DNA from 3 places in the Streptomyces sp. NPDC111516 genome. Region 1 is predicted to be linked to each of the others. Evidence: riboswitches for the same ligand, from Rfam matches in the RefSeq annotation. Region 1 holds a riboswitch; each other region holds the start of a gene.
The links. Region 1 has a riboswitch for cyclic di-AMP ahead of ACZ7L9_RS23720 (M23 family metallopeptidase). Riboswitches for the same ligand answer to the same signal wherever they lie in the genome.
Positions count from the first base shown of each region.

Region 2: linked by a shared signal. The riboswitch ahead of ACZ7L9_RS10180 (M23 family metallopeptidase) and the one ahead of ACZ7L9_RS23720 (M23 family metallopeptidase) in region 1 are both predicted to bind cyclic di-AMP.
Region 3: linked by a shared signal. The riboswitch ahead of ACZ7L9_RS11600 (C40 family peptidase) and the one ahead of ACZ7L9_RS23720 (M23 family metallopeptidase) in region 1 are both predicted to bind cyclic di-AMP.

Region 1 covers NZ_JBVKBV010000013.1:105,091-110,275, reverse strand. The annotation lists partial or broken gene ACZ7L9_RS23725 (GntR family transcriptional regulator) at 1-239, opposite strand, end outside; gene ACZ7L9_RS23720 (M23 family metallopeptidase) at 498-1,301, opposite strand; cyclic di-AMP (ydaO/yuaA leader) riboswitch at 1,315-1,481, opposite strand; gene ACZ7L9_RS23715 (M16 family metallopeptidase) at 1,755-3,137, opposite strand; gene ACZ7L9_RS23710 (M16 family metallopeptidase) at 3,164-4,546, opposite strand; gene ACZ7L9_RS23705 (DNA gyrase/topoisomerase IV subunit A) at 4,826-5,185, shown strand, end outside.
Region 2 covers NZ_JBVKBV010000003.1:483,576-488,760, reverse strand. The annotation lists gene ACZ7L9_RS10190 (PrsW family intramembrane metalloprotease) at 1-1,013, shown strand, start outside; gene ACZ7L9_RS10185 (aldo/keto reductase) at 1,071-2,015, opposite strand; gene ACZ7L9_RS10180 (M23 family metallopeptidase) at 2,206-3,456, opposite strand; cyclic di-AMP (ydaO/yuaA leader) riboswitch at 3,468-3,620, opposite strand; gene ACZ7L9_RS10175 (PP2C family protein-serine/threonine phosphatase) at 3,901-5,061, opposite strand.
Region 3 covers NZ_JBVKBV010000004.1:279,102-284,286, reverse strand. The annotation lists gene pcrA (DNA helicase PcrA) at 61-2,505, opposite strand; cyclic di-AMP (ydaO/yuaA leader) riboswitch at 2,786-2,950, shown strand; gene ACZ7L9_RS11600 (C40 family peptidase) at 2,949-4,124, shown strand; gene ACZ7L9_RS11595 (hypothetical protein) at 4,233-4,586, opposite strand; gene ACZ7L9_RS11590 (C40 family peptidase) at 4,943-5,185, shown strand, end outside.

The sequences.
Region 1 (5,185 bases):
GCTCGGCCGCGTACATCCAGGCTCCACCTGGCCCGCTCCTGACCGAGCCTGACCAGACCGCACAGCACCTTGAGGCGCGCCTCGGTGCGGCGCTGCACGGCGCGCGCGGCGGCCAGCGGCTCCAGCAGCGTCCGGACCTCCAGGAGGTCGGCGGCCTCCTGCTGAGTGGACTCGGCGACGCAGGCGCCCGCGTGCCGCCGGTGGATTGCCGTGCATACCGAATGGGCGGGAATGCGCATGTCCGAACCGCCGCCTCGATCCCCGCGGAACGCGGCCGACCGACGCATGTTCTGCGAGTCTATTGCAATGCGGCCGCATTTCCGATGCGGGGTGGAAATTCATGAATATCTTTTGGCCACGGGGCGACTCGGCATCTTTTGGCCACGGGGCGACTCGGCGCTCGGGTACCACGACGGACGCGGAGACCCGGCACGGCGAAGGCCCCGGGGTGTGCCGGGGCCTTCGAAGAGGTGCTGCGGAGGGACGGGCGGCGTCGGTCAGACGCTGACGCCGTGGGCGCGCAGGTATGCGACAGGGTCCATGTCGGAGCCGTACGACGGCGTCGTCCGGGCCTCGAAGTGGAGGTGCGGGCCCGTGGAGTTGCCGGTCGAGCCGGAGAGGCCGATCTGCTGGCCCGCGCCGACGCCCTGGCCGACGGTGACGCCGATCGAGGAGAGATGGCCGTACTGCGTGTACGTGCCGTCCGTCATCCGGAGCACGATGTTGTTGCCGTACGCGCCGCCCCAGCCGGCCTCGACGACCGTACCGGCACCGACGGCGACGACGGAGCTTCCGGACGCGGCGTGGAAGTCGATGCCCGAGTGCCTGCCGGACGACCAGAGCGAGCCGCTGGACTTGTAGCCGGTGGTGACGTACGAACCGGCGACCGGGAGCTGGAAGGCGCCCAGACGGGTGCGCTCGGCGGACCGGGCGGCACGCGCCTTCTCCGCGCGCGCCTCGGCCGCGCGCTTCGCGTCGGCCTCCGCCTTCTTCTTGGCTTCGGCCCGCTTCTTGGCCTCGATCTTCCGCTGGGCCTCCACCTTCGCCGCGGCATCGGCCTGGTGCTGCTGTGCGGCGGCCTGGGCCTCTATCTGGTCGGCGAGGGCACTGTCGATGGCGATGACCTGGTTCAGACCGGTCTCGCTGACGGAGGTGACCCCGGTGTCCGCGGCGAGGGCCGGAGAGGCCACCCCACCGACGACGCCGGTGGTGGCCAGCGCCGCGACGCCGGCCATCTTCGCGCTCCTGTGCGTCAGTCGGCTCGGGGCACGATGCTTCCCGGTGGCACGGGTGAACGCCATGAAGTGGCTGATCCTTTCCTTCCTTCTCGCCTACCGGGTTAGCTGACGGGTTCGGAGCAGGAAGGTCTCCTACGGATGCCCCGACCTCGGCGAGGCTCAGGCATCCGATTCACCCCAGGGACTTCACGGGTCCCCGGCTCCCCAGGCTCGCGCCTGACGGGGACTCGGCGATGACTGTCCGGTACGTCGCGGATGCGGCATACGAGTGACGGACAGCCCGGCCGACGCTAAGCGGGGTCACTTTCATTCACCAAACGGACAGGCCGTTTTGTAGCGCATCCCACAGGGCAGACAGGCAACCTCTCCACCAGAACGGACAAAAAGGAGGACCCCGGCGAGATCTCACTCACAGGGGTCTTCCTCGTGTCCCGGGATGTGGACAAGCGAGCTGCCGCGGGCGACGGGCCGACCGGCCTGTTCGGCCGCCTCCCGCGTCCGCGACAGGTACGCCCGTCAGCCGGTGACCACCGACACCTCTCCGATGTCCAGGGCCCGGACCGGCTCCTCGATCTGCGCCGCGTCACCGACGAGGACCGTGACCAGCCGGTCGCCCGGGAAGGCATTGACCACCGCCGCGGTCGCCTCGACCGTGCCGGTCTCCGCGAGCCGGGCATACAGGTGTGCCTGGTAGTCGTCCGGGAGGTGCTGCTCGACCTGGTCGGCGAGGGTGCCGGCGACGGAGGCCGCCGTCTCGAACTTCAGCGGTGCGACACCGACGAGGTTCTGCACGGCCGTCTCGCGCTCCTCGTCGGTCAGCCCCTCGGAGGCCAGGGTCCGCAGGACCGTCCACAGGTCCTTCAGCGCCGGTCCGGTGGACTCCGTGTCGACGGATCCGCTGATGGCGAGCATCGCGGCACCGGTCGCCCCCGTGGCGGAATCCGGGGCCGACGACCGCAGGACCTGGGCGAAGGCCCGCACGCCGTAGGTGTAGCCCTTCTCCTCGCGCAGCACTCGGTCCAGCCGGGACGTGAGCGTGCCGCCGAGGCAGTACGTGCCGAGCACCTGGGCCGGCCATACGCTGTCGTGCCGGTCGGGGCCGATCCGGCCGATCAGGAGCTGCGTCTGCACGGCGCCCGGACGGTCGACGATCACCACCCGGCCACTGTCGTCGGCGGTGATCGGCGGGGCGGGACGGGGCTCGGCGGTGTCGCCCGACCAGTCGCCGAGGGTGTCGGCGAGCAGGGCGTCCAGGTCGATGCCGGTGAGGTCACCGACGACCACGACGGTTGCCGCGGACGGCCTGACATGGGCGTCGAAGAAGGCACGCACGGCCGACGAGTCGATCCGCTCCACCGTCTCCTCGGTGCCCTGGCGGGGGCGCGACATACGCGCCGTGGCCGGAAAGAGCTCCTTGGAGAGCTGCTTGGCGGCGCGCCGGGCCGGGTTGGCCTGCTCGTGCGGGATCTCGTCGAGCCGGTTGCGTACCAGCCGCTCGACCTCGCTGTCGGCGAAGGCGGGCGCCCGCAGCGCCTCGGCGACCAGCGCGAGCGCCTTGGCCAGCCGGGAGGCCGGGACCTCCAGGGAGACCCGGATGCCGGGGTGGTCGGCATGCGCGTCGAGGGTGGCGCCGCAGCGCTCCAGCTCGGCGGCGAACTCCTCGGCGGTGTGCTTGTCGGTGCCCTCGGAGAGCGCCCTCGCCATGATCGTGGCCACGCCGTCGAGGCCCTCGGGCTCGGCGTCCAGCGGGGCGTCGAGGACCATCTCGACCGCCACGACCTGCTGGCCGGGGCGGTGGCAGCGCAGCACCGTGAGTCCGTTGGGCAGGGCGCCGCGCTCCGGTGCGGGGAAGGCCCACGGGCGGGCGACGCCGGGGGCCGGCTGCGGGTGGAACTGCATCGAAACTCCAGTCGCGGCAGCGTCGGTCACTTGTCCGCTCCTTCGTGCGCGTCGGTGTCGTCGGCTTCGGTCTCATCGGTGTCCGCTGATTCCGCGGACTCGGCCGATTCGACCGGTTCGTAGACCAGCACCGCCCGGTTGTCGGGGCGCAGCTGGGCCTTGGCGACCGCCTGGACCTCTTCAGCGGTGACATCGAGCACCCGCTGTACGGCGGTCAGGGCGAGCTGCGGGTCGTCGAACAGCACGGTGAACCGGCAGAGTTCGTCGGCGCGGCCCGCTACCGTACCGAGCCGGTCCAGCCACTCGCGCTCCAACTGGGCCTGCGCGCGCTCCATTTCCTCGGGCGTGGGGCCCTCGGCGGCGAACCGGGCGAGCTCCTCGTCGACCGCGGCCTCGATCTGCGGCACCTCGACGCCGCCGGACGTCTTGACGTCCAACCAGCCGAGGGAGGGCGCACCGGCCAGCCGCAGCAGCCCGAACCCGGCCGCCACGGCCGTACGGTCACGGCGGACCAGACGGTTGTGCAGCCGCGACGACTCGCCGCCGCCGAGCACGGTGAGCGCGAGGTCTGCCGCGTCGCACTCGCGGGTGCCGTCGTGCGGCAGCCGGTAGGCGGCCATCAGTGCCCGCGCCGGGACCTCCTCGTGCACCTCTTCACGCAGCTGCTCGCCGATGGTCTCGGGGAGCGTGCCGTCCCGGGGCGGCTGCTTGCCGTCGTGGGACGGGATGGAGCCGAAGTATTTCTCGATCCAGGCGAGCGTCTGCTCGGGGTCGATGTCACCGACGACCGAGAGCACCGCGTTGTTGGGCGCGTAATACGTACGGAAGAAGGTGCGCGCGTCTTCCAGGGTCGCGGCGTCCAGGTCCGCCATCGAGCCGATCGGCGTGTGGTGGTACGGGTGGCCCTCGGGGTAGGCCAGGGCCGTCAGCTTTTCGAACGCCGTGCCGTAGGGGACGTTGTCGTAGCGCTGGCGGCGCTCGTTCTTGACGACGTCGCGCTGGTTCTCCATGGACTCCTCGTCGAGCGCGGCGAGCAGCGAGCCCATCCGGTCCGCCTCGAGCCAGAGGGCCAGCTCCAGCTGGTGTGTGGGCATCGTCTCGAAGTAGTTGGTGCGCTCGAAGCTGGTGGTCCCGTTGAGCGAACCGCCGGCCCCCTGCACCAGCTCGAAGTGTCCGTTCCCCTTCACCTGGCCGGAGCCCTGGAACATCAGGTGCTCGAAAAGGTGAGCCAGACCGGTGCGTCCCTTGACCTCGTGGCGCGAACCGACGTCGTACCAGAGGCAGACCGCGGCGACCGGGGTCAGATGGTCCTCGGAGAGCACCACGCGCAGGCCGTTGGCCAGACGGTGCTCGGTCGCTGTCAAGCCGCCGGAGCCGGCCTGGGCTGTGGCCGTGTGACCCATGGGCATGTACGTCCCTTCGATCGCGATAATGGAATTCCTGCGAGACCTGCCACTGTAAGCAAGCGCGCAGACACCTGCCGAAGTTCCCATACCGCGGAAGTTCGCGTGAAAGAGGGGCGCACCCCCTGCGGGACGGGGCGTGAAGCCCCTCGGCAGGGGCCGGGAACACCTCTTGGGACGGGTCGAGGTCGGCGATGTCAGTGCGGCGGTCCACAATGGTCGGCGTCAGAACCTGAGGTTGCCCGGACAGAATCCGTCAGAATCCGTGAAGGAGTCGCAGCAGCGATGGCCCGCCGCAGCACGAAGACCCCGCCGCCGCCGGACGATTTCGAGGAGAAGATCCTCGACATCGACGTCGTCGACGAAATGCAGGGCTCCTACCTCGAGTACGCGTACTCGGTGATCTACTCACGGGCCCTGCCGGACGCCCGCGACGGCATGAAGCCGGTGCACCGCCGCATCGTGTACCAGATGAACGAGATGGGCCTGCGCCCGGAGCGCGGCTATGTGAAGTGCGCCCGCGTGGTCGGCGAGGTGATGGGCAAGCTTCACCCGCACGGTGATGCGTCGATCTACGACGCGCTGGTGCGGATGGCACAGCCGTTCTCCATGCGGCTCCCCCTCGTCGACGGACACGGCAACTTC
Region 2 (5,185 bases), on a different contig from region 1:
CGAGCGGCTTCGCGTTCACCGAGAACATCCTGTACCTGGGCAACGCCTTCGGTGAGGACCAGCAGATCGGTACTTCGGGCGTCGTCTCGGTGACCGCCGCGACGTTCTTCGTGCGGGCGGTGATGTCGCCGTTCGCGCATCCGCTCTTCACGGTGCTGACCGGAATAGGCTTCGGGCTCGCCGCGGTCAGTGCGCGGCGCCGCCGGTTCCGCCGCGTCGTGCTGCCGTTGCTCGGTCTCGTCCTCGCCATGGGCATGCACGCCCTGTGGAACGGGTCGGCGTCCTTCGGCCCGTACAGCTTCTACGCCGTGTACGGGGTGTTCATGGTCCCGGTCTTCGGCCTGGTCACCTGGCTGGCGATCTGGTCGCGCCAGCGGGAGCTGCGTACGCTCTCCGCCGAGCTGCCCGCCTATGCGGCGGCCGGCTGGCTGACCCCCGCCGAACCGCTGGCCCTCTCCTCGATGCGGGCCCGCGGCATGGCCCGCGACGCCGCACGCCAACGACACACCGCCGCGGCCGGGGGAAGCTGGAGCAGCCCGTACGGACCGGCACCCTGGCCACCGCCATACGGGCCGGGATACGGGCCGACGTACGGCCCCGGATACCGGCCCGGGCCAGGCCCCGGGCCGGGATACGCGCCCGGATACACGTCGGCGCATACCCCGAGGCGCGGGCCGTCGGCACAGGTCAGAGCCCATGCCACAGCACAGGCCAAGGCCCACGGCAGGGCTGCCGCCCGCACCGTCGCCGAGTACGAATCGTTCGCGACCTCACTGGCCTCGCTGCGCCGGCAGGCCCGCCGCGGTGCCGCGGGCCCGGACTTCGCCGAACGCGAGCTGGAGCTGCTGCACCACCTCTGGCAACGCAGGGACGTGGCCGCCCCCGCCCTGACGTACGCCGCGCAGGCGACGGGCCGCCTGCGCGCCCCGTACATGTCCCCGGTCCCGGGGATTCCACCGCTGTACCAGCCGTACGACAGGGGCCACAATCCGTACCTGCTACCGCCGCAGTAGCCGGTCCCCGGACGGGCTGGTTCAGCAGTCAGGGCTCCGGCGCACCGCGTCCTTGGATCAGGCGGATGCCTCGGTGAGTTCCGCCAGTTCCTGCTCGGTCAGCCGGAGGTCGGCGACGGCCACCAGCGCGGGCAGCTGCTCGACCGTACGGGCCGAGGCGATCGGCGCGGCGACCGTCGGTCGGGACGCGAGCCAGGCCAGTGCGACGGTCGCGACCTCGGCGTCGTGCTCCTTGGCGACCTTGTCGAGTGCGTCCAGGACCTTCTGCCCCCGCTCCGACTCCAGGTACCCGCCGGCCTTCTCGGCGCGGGCGCTCTCCACCGAAGCCCCCGGACGGTACTTGCCGGTGAGGAAGCCGGAGGCCAGAGCGAAGTACGGGACGGCGGCGAGCCCGGCCCGGGCGGCCGTGTCCTGGAGCTCGCCCTCGTACGTGTCCCGCGAGACCAGGTTGTAGTGCGGCTGAAGGGCGACGTACCGGGCCAGCCCCTCGCGCTCCGAGAAGTCCAGGGACGCCTGGAGCCGCTCGGGGCCGATGTTGGAGGCGGCGATCTCCCGGACCTTGCCCTCCTTCACGAGTTCGTCGAGGGCAGTGATGATCTCCTCGACCGGGACGGTCTCGTCATCGAAGTGCGTGTAGTACAGATCGATGTGGTCGGTGCCGAGCCGGCGCAGCGACTCCTCGGCCGCGGCCTTGATGTTCGTGGCGGAGAGCCCCTTGTACGAGGGGTGGGCGCCGACCTTGGTGGCGACGACCATGTCGGAGCGGTTGGAGCGGGCCGCGAGCCACTTTCCGATGACGGTCTCCGACTCGCCGCCCTCGTTGCCCGGGATCCAGGCGGAGTAGGCGTCGGCGGTGTCGATGAAGTTGCCGCCCGCCGCAGCGTAGGCGTCCAGCACGGCGAACGAATGCTCCTCGTCGGCGGTCCAGCCGAAGACGTTGCCGCCGAGGGCGAGCGGGAAGACCTGGAGGTCGGAAGGGCCCAGCTTACGAAGAGAAGTCATAAATGGATCAACGGATTCCAGCACGCCCGCTATTCCGACAGACCGGCAGCCCTGACGTCGGGGGGTGAGCGTCAGGGCTGTCGGAGTTCTGGGTTCTGGCCGGCGAACCGGCTCGGATCGCGGGGATCGCCGGATCACGCGGACCGCTCGGATCACCCGGGCCTGGAGAACCGGGAGGGCGGTCTGCGGATCAGGGGTTGAGGCCCTTGCCGTGCAGCCAGGCCATCGGGTCGATGCCCGTACCGGAGGGGGTGTGGACCTCCAGGTGGAGGTGCGGGCCCGTCACGTTGCCGGTCGCGCCGACCCGGCCGATGGTCTCACCTGTGGTGACCTTCTGCCCGACGCTCACGCCGATCGAGGACTGGTGGCAGAACCACAGCTCCGTACCGTCGTCGAGCTCCAGCACCGTGCGGTAGCCGTACGAACCGGACCAGCCGGCCGACTTGATGGTGCCGCCGTGTATGGCCTTGATCGGCGTACCCGTCGGCGCCGCGAAGTCGAGGCCGGTGTGGTAGCCGGAGGACCACATCGTGCCGGCTTGGCCGAAGGTCGAGGTGATCGTGTACGAGGAGGTCGGGATGGCGTAGCTGGCGGCGAGCTTGGCGAGCCGCAGGGCCTCGGCCTTCTTCTTGGCCTCTTCCTCCGCCTTCTTCTTTTCGGCGGCGGCCTTGGCCTCGGCCGCTTCCTGCTGCTTCTTGGCCGCGTCCTGCTGCTTCTTGGCCTCGGCAGCGGCCTTCTCCGCGGCCTCCTTCTCCTGGGCGGCCTTGGCCTCGGCGGCGGCGGCGTCCTGCTGCTGCTCCGCCTGCTGGAGGATGCGCGCGCGGAGCGCCTCGCCCGCGTCCGCGGTGCCCTGCTCGGCCTCGGCGGTGGTGAGGCCGGCGGTGGTGAGCGGTGCGGCAGCGGCGGCGACAGCGGCCTTGTCGGCTTCGGACTCTCCGGAGAACAGAGAACCCACGCCCGGAAGGGACTTGGCGTCGGGAAGGTTGTTCGCGATGGAATCGGGAAGGGAGATGGACACCGGCGGCTTGCTCTGCGCGGAGGCCATGCCGCCCGCGCCGACCGCCGCGATGACGCCGACCCCGAGCACCGTGGAGCTACGGGCAAGGCCGTTGCGCTGCTTGGCGACGCGGTGCTTGCCGCGTACGGGGCGGACGGACTCCTCGGTGGGGTTCCACTCGTCCCAGCCGCGTTCGGGCTCACCGTTGCCGTCGGCGCGGAATTCGCCACCGAAGTCACCGGCGAAGTCGCCGCCCGGCTCGGTGCCGTACGCCGTTCCCGTCCCACCGGTCCCGTAGTCGGAGCCGGAACCGAAGTCGGCGTTGAAGCCGGAGTCGGAAGCGAAGCCGGAATTGGAACCGGATCCGAAGTCAGCGCCGTAACCGGAACCGAAGTCGGGGTTGAACCGAGAGGGGGCCTCGGGGGCAGGCTTGTTGGACGCCACGGGGGCGCACTCCTTTCCTTCCTTCTCGCCTACCGGGTTAGCTGACGGGTTCGGAGCAGGAAGGTCTCCTACGGGCCCCTTCGCCTCTCACGAGACACAGGTGTCCGATTCACCCCATGTAGGTGGTTCCCCGGTTCCCTTGCGGAATTCGGCGCTCGCGCACGGTGCCGCCACTGACGGCGGCTGGGACGACCGCGCTGCGTTATCGAACGTTAATAGACACCGGGGCCTGATTCCAAGCTGTTCCCAGTGATCGTTCACGTCTTTGGCCTGGACTTTACGGTGCACAACCGGGTGGAATGGGACGAGTTGATCGACCTTCAGCCACCACCCGGTTTCTGACGTTGCGTCAAATGTTATGCGGAGCGGCGCGCTTCGGTTACGTACGGTGGCATCCCTCGCTCAAGTCCGCGCCCGGCTCGCACGAAGCCCCCGCCTCATCCGTCACGCCCCTTTCAGACCCACGATCTTCACAGTCCTGCGCCGGCCCGGCTGCCCCTCCCCGGGACGTAGGACCGCGAGCAGCGCCATGTCGTCGGTCGTCTCACCCTCCGTGTACAGCCGCACGTCATCGGTCAGCGCGGACAGCAGCTCCTCGGGCCCCGGGAAGATCCGCCCCCGCAGCCGGGCCGCCGGGTCGTAGAAGACCCCGTCGGCGTTCCGCGCCTCGGAGAGGCCGTCCGTGTACAGGAGCAGGGTCGTCCCCGCCGGCAGATCCCACTCGTCCGACCGGTCGGGCCACGCCCCCAGGTCCATCCCGAGCGGCAGCGCAGGCACCGTGGGCCCCAGCACCTCCAGCGCCCCGTCCGGATGCAGCAGGATCGGCTCGGGGTGGCCGCGGTTGACGATCCGCACCCGGGGCAGCCCGGCCGGGATCTCGGCCAGCACGGCGGTGACGAAGCCCTCGACCGCGTCGAGCCCGCCCCGCCGCGTCCCCTCCCGCGCCAGCGCCCGCTCCAGCCGATGCGCCACGCCCTCCAGCGAACGCTCCTGCTCGGCTGCCTCCCGGAACGCCCCGATGATCACCGCCACCGACTCCACGGCGTCGAGCCCCTTCCCCCGTACGTCCCCGACCACCAACCGCACCCCGTACGGGGAATCCGTCACGGCGAACAGGTCACCGCCGACGAACTCCTCGGCCTGCGCCGCCTCGTACCGCGCCGCCACATGCAGCCCGCCGATCCGGTCGGACGGCTTCGGCAGCACCGCCCGCATGGCGGTCTCCGCGATGACCCGCGCGGACGCCAGCTGCTCATTGCTGCGCCGCACGACGCCGTTGATCACGACCGCGAGGACCGAGACGGTGGCCAGGGTGAGCAGCTCGATCAGCGGCACGATGTCCGGCAGCGTGTGGCTGTACAGCCGCAGCGCGACCACGGCCAGCATCGAGGCGATGGCGGTGCAGACGGTCCTGTACAGCGAGAAGAACGGCGCGGCGATCAGCGGCGCCGCCACGAACAGCGGAATGGCGGTGAACGTCGGCGGGGTGAACAAATCGAACGCCAGCCCGCCGAGGATCATCAGGGCGGGCAGCGCGCGGACGAACCGCCGGGTACGCGTGCCGTCCCCGGCATGTCTGCCGCGCCCCTTCAGCCGCTTCCACACCTGTGGTCTCCTGCCCGGTACGCGCGCGGCTGCGGACGGTACCGCGCCCCACCCCCAGGCTCGCCGGAGCGGAGTCGCGCGGCGACTCCTCGTCGGCCAATGGGGGTATGTACGTGGCGTAGCT
Region 3 (5,185 bases), on a different contig from region 1:
GCCGGAGCAACAGCCCCGGCCGCCTGCCCGTACGCCCCTCCGCCCGACCCAAGAGGAGCGCTAAAGCTTCTCGACCGGCGCGTACCGCAGCAGCAGCTTCTTCGGCCGTTCGTCCCCGAAGTCGACCGTCGCCTTCGCCTGGTCGCCGATCCCCTCGACGGCGGTCACCGTGCCGAGCCCGAACTGGTCGTGCGTGACGCGGTCCCCGACGGCCAGCGTGATCGTCGGCTTGTCCGAGGTCCGCCGGGTCGCGAAGCCCGAGGGGCCGGAGCGCGAACGGGACGACGACAACGACGAGGTGATCCCCGACGTCGGTCCGGCCGGGGCCGCCATCGGCCCGGTCCGCTTCCACTCCAGGTGCTGGTCCGGGATCTCCTCCAGGAACCGCGACGGCGGGTTGTACGAGGGCTGACCCCACGCGCTGCGCATCGCCGCCCGGGTCAGATAGAGCCGCTCGCGGGCCCGGGTGATGCCTACGTATGCGAGCCGCCGCTCCTCCTCCAGCTCCTTGACCTGGCCGAGCGCCCGCATGTGCGGGAAGACGCCGTCCTCCATGCCGGTCAGGAAGACCACCGGGAATTCGAGGCCCTTCGCGGTGTGCAGCGTCATCAGCGTGATGACGCCGGAGCCGTCCTCGTCCTCGTCGGGGATCTGGTCGGAGTCGGCGACGAGCGCGACCCGCTCCAGGAACTCGGCGAGGGTGCCCGCGCCTTCCTCGCCGGCCTCTCCCCGCTCCTGCTCGAATTCGAGGGCGACGGCGGCGAGTTCCTGAAGGTTCTCGATACGGGTCTCGTCCTGCGGGTCGGTGGACGCCTGGAGCTCGGCGAGATAGCCGGTCCGCTCCAGGACGGCTTCCAGGACCACCGCCGGGCCCGCGCCGGACTCGACGATCGTGCGCAGCTCCTCCATCAGCGTGTTGAACCGCTTGACGGCATTGGCCGACCGGGCCGCCATGCCGTACGCCTCGTCGACCCGGCGCAGCGCCTGCGGGAAGGTGATCTTCTCGCGCATCGACAGCGCGTCGATCATGGCTTCGGCGCGGTCGCCGATGCCGCGTTTGGGCACATTGAGGATGCGGCGCAGCGGGACGGTGTCCTCGGGGTTGGCGAGGACCCGGAGGTAGGCCAGGACGTCCCGGACCTCCTTGCGTTCGTAGAAGCGCACGCCGCCGACGACCTTGTAGGGCAGTCCGACGCGGATGAAGATCTCTTCGAAGACCCGGGACTGCGCGTTCGTACGGTAGAAGACCGCGACGTCGCCTGCCTTGGCGTCGCCCGCGTCGGTCAGCCGGTCGATCTCGTCGGCGACGAACTGCGCCTCGTCGTGCTCGGTGTCGGCGACATAGCCGGTGATCCGGGCGCCGGTGCCGGCGTTCGTCCAGAGGTTCTTGGGGCGGCGGCTCTCGTTGCGCTCGATGACCGCGTTGGCGGCGGACAGGATCGTCTGCGTGGAGCGGTAGTTCTGCTCCAGCAGGATCGTGGTCGCGTCCGGGTAGTCCTCCTCGAACTGGAGGATGTTGCGGATGGTCGCGCCGCGGAAGGCGTAGATCGACTGGTCCGCGTCACCGACGACGCACAGCTCGGCGGGGGCGTCGCCCTCGCCGACCGGGCCGACCAGTTCGCGTACGAGGGTGTACTGGGCGTGGTTGGTGTCCTGGTACTCGTCGACGAGGACGTGCCGGAACCGGCGGCGGTAGTGCTCCGCGACGTCGGGGAACGCCTGGAGCAGGTGGACCGTCGTCATGATGATGTCGTCGAAGTCCAGCGCGTTGGCCTCGCGCAGCCGGGACTGGTACATCGCGTAGGCCTGGGCGAGGGTCTTCTCGAAACCGTCCGCGGCCTGGCCGGCGAAGGTCTCCTCGTCGATCAGCTCGTTCTTCAGGTTGGAGACCTTCGCCGTGAACGACTTCGGCGGGAAGCGCTTCGGGTCGAGGTCCAGATCGCGGCAGACCAGGGCCATCAGCCGCTTGGAGTCGGCGGCGTCGTAGATCGAGAACGATGACGTGAAGCCGAGCTTCTTCGACTCGCGGCGCAGGATGCGTACGCACGCGCTGTGGAAGGTCATGACCCACATGGCGTTGGCGCGTGGTCCGACGAGCTGCTCGACGCGCTCCTTCATCTCGCCCGCGGCCTTGTTGGTGAAGGTGATCGCCAGGATCTGGCCGGGGTGCACCCCGCGCTCGGCAAGGAGGTGGGCGATCCGGTGGGTCAGCACCCGCGTCTTGCCGGAGCCCGCCCCGGCCACGATGAGCAGCGGGGAGCCCGCGTGGACCACGGCGGCGCGCTGCTCGGTGTTCAGCCCGTCGAGGAGCGCCGCCGGGTCGATGACGGGGCGGTGCGCGCCGTCGCGGTAGTACTCCTCCCTGGGCGGCGGGGGCCCGTCGAATACGCCCGCGAAGAGGTCCTCCGGCACCGCTTCGGGTGCGGGGTCCTCGGGGGGCGGCGGGGGCTCTTCCTCCGAGTGCTGGAGGCCGGCCAGGAAGCTGTCGTCAAAGAGGCTGCTCATCGCTTGTCGAGTCTAGGCCGCCGCACCGACACACGACGGCCGCATGCCGAACCGGACCCGGGCCGCATGACCGACCCCGCCCCGCTACCGGGCACGCAAAGAGAGCGGGCACCCACTCCGGGTGAGGAATTCCGGGCCCCCGGCCGCCCTTGCCGCCCCACTTCGCCGAGGTCACGAAAATGTATCGGGCATATCGAACATCAACCTTCACAGCCGCACCATGGGTTGGCTAGCGTGCTCGTCCGGGCGGCCCGTACCCCCTGAGGCGAACCACGCCGAGCGGGCGCCCACGCCGAATCCGGGCTGCCCTCGCGGGAGTCCGGAACCGGGGACCCACACGCAGCACCGGGGTGAATCGGTCCTTGCCCCCACGCGGACCGTAGGGCAGCCTTCCGTTCCGCCCGAACCCGACAGCTAACCCGGTAGGCGGTCCACGGAAGGAGATGCCGGCCTTGGCGTCGCATCGCAAACCGCGCACCCGGGTGCGCACCACCACACCGGCCGTCGGGCTCACGACGGCGGCACTGGCGTCCGTGACCCTGCTCTCCACGCAGAGCGCGATGGCCGCCCCCGCCCCGAAACCCAGCATCGAGGACGTCCAGAAGAAGGTCGACGACCTCTACCGGCAGGCGGGCACCGCGACCCAGCAGTACAACCAGGCGAAGGAAGCCGCCGCCACCCAGCGCACCAAGGTCGACGCCCTGCTGAATGATGTCGCCCAGCGCGCCGACCAGCTCAACGACGCCCGCAGGACGCTCGGCACGTACGCGGCCGCGCAGTACCGCAGCGGCACCATCGCGCCGAGCGCCACCTTCTTCCTGGCCGACGACCCGCAGTCGTACTTCGACCAGAACCAGCTGATGGACCGGATGACCAGCCGGCAGCAGAAGGCGATCACGGACTTCCGTACGCAGCAGACCAAGGCGGCGAAGAAGCGGGCCGAAGCGGTACAGAGCCTGGAGACGCTGACCACGACGCAGACCACGCTGCGCACCAGCAAGCAGGACGTCCAGAAGAAGCTGGGCGAGGCACGCGCGTTGCTGTCGAAACTGACCGTCGAGGAGAAGGCGCGGCTCGCGGCGCTGGAGCGGAAGAAGGAGGCGGAGGCCCGGCGCAAGGCGGAGGAACTGGCCAAGCAGCAGGCCGCCGCCAAGGCGGAGGCGGACCGTAAGGCCGCAGAGGCCGCGAAGGAAGCAAATTCCGGCAGCGGTACGAGCACGGGCACCGGCACGGGCACCGGCACGGGCACCGGCTCGGACAGCAGCGCCACCACCAAGGCGGAGAAGGTCCTCGCCTTCGCCCGGGCCCAGATCGGCAAGCCGTACGTCTGGGGCGCGACGGGCCCGTCCTCGTACGACTGCTCCGGGCTCACCCAGGCGGCGTGGAAGGCCGCGGGCGTCGGCATCCCGCGCACCACGTGGGACCAGGTGAAAACAGGCACCCGGGTCGCGACGGCGGACCTGCGCCCGGGCGACCTCGTCTTCTTCTACGACGACATCAGCCACGTCGGCATCTACAAGGGCGACGGGATGATGATCCACGCGCCGAAGCCGGGAGCGAATGTGCGCGAGGAGTCGATCTACTACATGCCGATCTACGGCAGCGTGCGGCCGGCGTAGCGGTTCGCGTGGCCGTCGGCCGGGGCGCGGGCCGCGCCCCGGCCGACGCAGGACCCGGGTCCGGCTCAGGCCCCGGCTCTCAGGACAGCGGCCCCAGGTCTCGGTTTCTCAGGTCCAGAGCGTGGCGATGAAGATGTTGGCGAGCGTCAGCCCGCCCACGGCCGAGAAGGCACCCTTGTCGACCTTCTCCTCGTCCCGCTTGATGTAGACCAGCGCGAGTATGACGACCAGGAACAGCAGCTTGACCCCGATCTTGATGTTGTTCACGGTGTTGCCGTCGGCCTGGTTGAGCCCGACCAGCGCGACACCGGTGACCAGCATCGTCAGCGCGCCGTGCAGCATCGCCGGGACGAACCGGGCCGTGCCCGCGCCCATCGCCTTCATCTGGGTCAGGAAGCCGCCCAGCAGAGAGGCGATACCGATGATGTGCAGGGCGACGAAGACATGAATGAGTGCTTCCATGAGGCCGCAGCCTAGCCCCGCCCATATCACCACTCCGCAGGCAGGTGCAGCTTCCTGCCGCTTCACTCGTGTCTGCACCAATTGCCTCACTCTGTTGTCATTTTTCCGATCAAACAGAGACAGTGCCGCGCCAAAATGAGGCAATAGGCGTCATTACGACTCTTCCCCGTGCCCCGGGTTTAGCGTCCCTGGCAGGTGACCGTCTTCACCGCCGCTCCGCACCCGGACGGCACACCGGTCACCCCGCCGAGAAGTCCGGCGGCGGGCCGCTCCCCTGTTGGTGACCCGCCGCCGGACCTCCGGCGGGCCCGCCGGTAGACCCCGACGGGAAGTCGCCAGGAAGGACGCACGCCCCCGTGGCAGCGCACCGGAAACCCAAGCAGCGCCCGTACATCGGCTCTGCTGCCCGCACCGCGGCCACACTCGCCTTCGCCGGGGCCGCCACCGCTGCCGTATTACCGGGTTCGGCACACGCCGACCCCCAGCGAACCCCCGCTCAGATCACCGCCGAGGTGGACCGGCTCTACCACGACGCGGAGGTCGCCACCGAGCAGTACAACGGCGCGAAGGAGCAGGCGACCGCTGCCGCCGACGCCGTC